Regions from separate parts of the Exiguobacterium sp. FD-YE-25-4 genome, predicted to be linked through region 1. Evidence: predicted binding sites of a transcription regulator. Region 1 holds the regulator's gene; the other holds the start of a gene.

Region 1 (2,487 bases):
GATTGGATCATTAGGCACGGATGCCGGACACTGATCAAGTCAGCCCATCCTGACGCGTTAACGATATTCGGTTATACGCAGGAAACAAATTTAACCGTCGACGCATCGATTTCTATACATCCGAACGTGATCCGCATAGGGGAGGCGTGCGAGATTGAGTACGATGTGTCCATTCGTCCAGGGGATGCTGCTTATATTCGTATCGAATACGCGATTGAGTTTATAAAGGCCAACGGGAAAGCGAGTCGTAAAGCATTCCTGCTAGCGAATAGAACCGTCGCTGGGGGTGCGCGACTTGCAGCGACCAGAGTGCACGACTGGTCAGATTTGACGACCCGTCGGCATTATCCAGGGGAGCATCGTGTCGTCTTGTTGGTAAATGGACGAGAAGTGGCTGAACATCATGTCATGTTGCATAAAAGTTATTGAACTTCCATATAATAAACGGTTCAAAAAAGGGCAACCCTGTCTATTTAGACGGGTTGCCCTTTTTTAGCGTATAACATAACGATCTGGTTAAAACGCACGTTTGAAGAACGTGGACGCATAGTCGAGCGTCGTATGTAGCGTCGTCGCGAAAACGAGTCCGAAGAAGCATGCTGCCCCGTTCAGGTCGAGCCACGATCTGACAGCTTCCTCATACGGCGTGACCGTGAGCAGAAGCGTGAGCGGGAAACCGAGATAGATGACCCGGATCAGATCGCTCAAGAGCGGAAAATGCGAGAATAACGACCGATGGGGCATAATCTTCACATAAGGGAGCCAAAAGCCCCGAAGCGGTCCCCATCGATAATAGGCGTCCGACTTCAAATCGAGATCCGGGGAGAGCCAGAACGTCCCGATGAGGGCGCCAAGCAAGAACACGGTCGGAACATCGATGTCAATAAAAGGCGTGGCAATCGCAAGAGCACCGATTGCCACGAGATTCGTACGGGTATGTGTCTTGCCACTAGCCATTAGTGAATCGTGCGGTATACACCGATGACCTTCCCTAAAATCGACACGTTATCGAAATACATCGCTTCGAGCTCGTCGTTCTCCGGCTGGAGGCGAACTTTCGAAGCTTCTTTATAAATCCGCTTCACGGTCGCTTCACCTTCATCCGTCATGGCGACGACAATCTCTCCATTGTCGGCCGTGTTCTGTTGACGGACGAGGACGCGGTCCCCATCCAAGATCCCCGCGTTAATCATCGAGTCTCCTGAGACAGAGAGCATGTAGACGTTGTCGGAACCGACGACGTGAGCCGGGAGCGGGAAGTGTTCTTCCACGTTCTCGATGGCCGTGATCGGCGTACCGGCTGTGACTTTCCCGATGACCGGCACGTACATGACGGCATCGTGGTCTTCGACGACGGACATCTCTTCATCCAAAATCTCGATGGCGCGTGGCTTCGTCTTATCACGTCGAATCAATCCACGCTTCTCAAGACGGTCCAAGTGACCGTGTACAGTCGAGCTCGATGCGAGCCCGACAGCCTCGCCAATTTCGCGGACCGAAGGGGGATACCCTTTCGCCCGAACCTCGGCTTTTATAAAATCAAGAATCTGTTGTTGTCTTGCTGACATTTTTTTCAATGGATTTCACCTCGATTATGTCGAATAACCTGCGAACGCATCCTATTCTTTATGGGTTTAGTTTAACACAAGAACACATGAGCGCACAAACATTCGTTCGTTTTTTTCTGCTTGACCGAACAGAAGTTCTTGTTTTATGATGAGAACAGATAAACGAACAGACGTTCTCGAGAACGTGTATTCTTATTCCCAGGAGGCAATGATTATGAGAGACACAATCAATGGAATCATCTTAGTCGGCATGTTGGCATTCGGTATGTTCGTATTTTTCGCGGTCGGAGAGCTTCGTGACAACGAAGCGGTCGTCGTGACCGAACAAAAAGTCGAACACAGTATTGAAGAAGAAGTCGCCTTGACAGAGGCGGAGACGCTCGAAGCGCATATTCTCGCTAAACGGGATGAGAAAAAAGACGACAAGACGACGTGGTTCGCCGCCGAATAATCGTTTCTGATTGCGAACATCCCTTCATCCTGTGTATCGTAGAGGGCGAATGGAAAGAAAGGAAGTGACGCGATGCGAGTCGTCATTTATTGTCGCGTATCGACGAACAAGTCCACCCAAGAGACGTCGCTCAGTCGTCAGGCGGACGAATTGAAGCAGATGGCGAGACGTCTTGATGCTGAGGTTGTCGATGTGATCAGTGAACAAGAGAGCGGGTATGAGGTCAATCGGGCGGGACTGCTCGATCTATTGGAGCACGTCTCGACGTCTGATCTCGATGCCGTGCTCGTGAGCGATGACAGCCGTCTCGGACGGGGAAATGCAAAAATCGCTATCTTGCATACGCTCATGAAACATAACGTGCGCTTGTTGACGATGCAGTCGTCCGATGAATATATCGTCTCCGACGCCGAGAAGATGGTGCTCGAAATCGTCAGTGTCGTCGAAGAGTATCAACGCAAGATCCAT
Region 2 (2,487 bases), 120 kb from region 1:
GGCGAGGGTATGTAGCCGTTCGTTCGTCTGTTCGAGTTCGGACGTCACCTCGACGACCGCCCCTTCGAAGATGAATGACAGCCCGGCGATCAAGGCGATGGTCGCGAGTAAACACGTCACCCCGATGACTTGCTCGAGGGTCGGGCCGAGCGGCGATGTCCCGTCCGTCACGTTCACATATAAATAGCCATAGATTCCCATGGCGAGCATCGTCGAGGCGATTCGGATGGCCCGGCTCACGTTCGGCATGAAGAACACGCCATAGGCGACCGTGAGGATGAAGTAGTGGACGTTCGCGCCCCAGCCGAGGACGATTGTCGAGATGATGGCGTTATAGACGACCTCGACGAAGAGACCGATGAAGAACGTCCGATAATATCGTTTATGTACAAAATAAAAAGACAATGTGTAATAAAGAACGCTGAGTACGTTCGACCAGGCAAGGACGGTTACGTCAAGTCGCCAAAACGTGATTAAGAACACGACATGGATGAGCCAAGCGAACACGTTCCCATAAAAAGTGATGCGGTAATTATATAGTGTACCGCGACGTTCCTCATAGGCTGTTCCCACGCGAACACCTCCTTTTTTCAGTATACCGAACCCATCCTCATTTGCCCATGCCTATCCAACAATCGATTAAAACCGACACGCACAAACGCCTTTAAATCGTACATATAATTGCGTGAAATAGATATTTCACGCAACGTTCGTTCACGCGTCATTTTCATCCGAGACACACATCGACCTGTGAACCAGAAAAATTATGTCATATATCATGGTTTACATAATAAGTTATGGTGAACCAATTGATTTGTTTTAAAAATTTGAAAGAGTTACAGTTGTATGATAAAAGAAAATAAAGCTTGAAACGGTGATTCAGGTAAAGGTACACTGAGAACGTAAACAAAAGGGGGATTTCAGGATGGACGATCAACGTTTGAAACAATGGCTCACCGAAGCGAAGACGATCGCTGTCGTCGGCGTGTCAGCGAACCCGAACAAGACCGCGAACCAAATCGCAGAGTATCTGCTGTTGCAAGGTTACACGGTCATCCCTGTCAATCCGACGCTCGAGACGTGGAACGGACGCAAAGTCTATCCGACGGTCGAGAGCATCCCGGGACGCGTCGATATCGTCGACGTCTTCCGACGCAATCAGTATTTGGCCGGCGTGGCCGAAGATGCGGTCCGACATGGGGATGTCGGTCTCGTCTTCAACCAGCTCGGGCTCACCAGCCCGGACGCCGAGTGGATCGCTCGCGATGCCGGACTCGACTACATCGAAAATCGATGCATCTATGTCGAGCACGCCCGCCTTCTCGGTTAAGACCTACCTCCTTGGTAGGTCTCCTTTTTTTCACGAGCCCCGCTCGCGGAGGGAGGCTTGCCAGAATCTAAAAACAGCTATACAATAGGATAGAAAAACGAACGTGTGTTCGAAATTGAGGTGACGAAGATGTCAACAGACTTATTTAATTACAATGAAGACGCCATCCAGGTGCTCGAAGGACTGACTGCTGTCCGGAAACGTCCGGGGATGTATATCGGTTCGACCGACCATCGCGGCTTGCACCATCTCGTCTATGAGATCGTCGATAACGCGATCGATGAGGCGCTCGCCGGATTCGGTGGCCAAATCGACGTGACCATCCATAAAGATGACGCCATTACGGTACGCGACCACGGGCGTGGTATGCCGACTGGGATGCACGCCTCCGGCAAACCGACGCCAGAGGTCATCTTCACGGTCCTCCACGCCGGCGGTAAGTTCGGCCAAGGCGGCTACAAGACGTCAGGCGGACTCCACGGGGTCGGCGCCTCGGTCGTGAATGCACTCTCGAGCAAGGTCCTCGTCACGATTTATCGCGACGGCAAAGTGTTCGAGCAGACGTTTGCCGACGGTGGGATTCCGCAGACGACGCTCCTCGAGACCGGGAAGACGCGTCAGACGGGGACGAGCGTCTACTTCAAACCGGACGCCTCGATCTTCTCGACGACGACATATAACTACGACACGCTCGCTGAACGGCTCCGTGAATCGGCATTCCTGTTAAAAGGATTGACAATCACGTTGACGGACGAGCGTTCGGATAAAGAAGAGACGTTCCATTACGAGGAAGGGATTGCCGAGTTCGTCCAATATTTGAACGACGACAAGGCGACGCTTCATCCGATCGTCTATTTCGAAGGGACGGAGAACGATATCGAGCTCGAGCTCGCCTTCCAGTTCACGGACGCCTATTCTGAGAACGTCCTCTCGTTCGTCAACAACGTCCGGACTCGTGACGGCGGCACGCACGAGGTCGGCGCCAAGACGGCGATGACCCGCATCGTGAATGAGTACGCCCGTAAGAACGGATTGTTGAAAGAAAAAGACAAGAACCTCGACGGCGGTGACGTCCGCGAAGGCTTGACGCTCATCGTCTCGGTACGGATCCCGGAAGAGTTCCTCCAGTTCGAGGGGCAGACGAAATCGAAACTCGG

The links. The regulator LexA, encoded in region 1, represses DNA repair genes until DNA is damaged. The targets are predictions, from matches to a motif close to CGAACATATGTTCG.
Region 2: a site for LexA is predicted at 1,429-1,442, ahead of parE (DNA topoisomerase IV subunit B). Genes of this name have one in related genera too.

The regions. Positions count from the first base shown of each region.
Region 1 is NZ_CM168041.1:1,648,823-1,651,309, reverse strand. It holds gene AC13H5_RS08540 (DNA alkylation repair protein) at 1-429, shown strand, start outside; gene AC13H5_RS08535 (metal-binding protein) at 517-957, opposite strand; gene lexA (transcriptional repressor LexA) at 957-1,577, opposite strand; gene AC13H5_RS08525 (hypothetical protein) at 1,783-2,019, shown strand; gene AC13H5_RS08520 (YneB family resolvase-like protein) at 2,092-2,487, shown strand, end outside.
Region 2 is NZ_CM168041.1:1,532,025-1,534,511, reverse strand. It holds gene AC13H5_RS07940 (GGDEF domain-containing protein) at 1-573, opposite strand, end outside; gene AC13H5_RS07935 (CoA-binding protein) at 926-1,330, shown strand; gene parE (DNA topoisomerase IV subunit B) at 1,460-2,487, shown strand, end outside.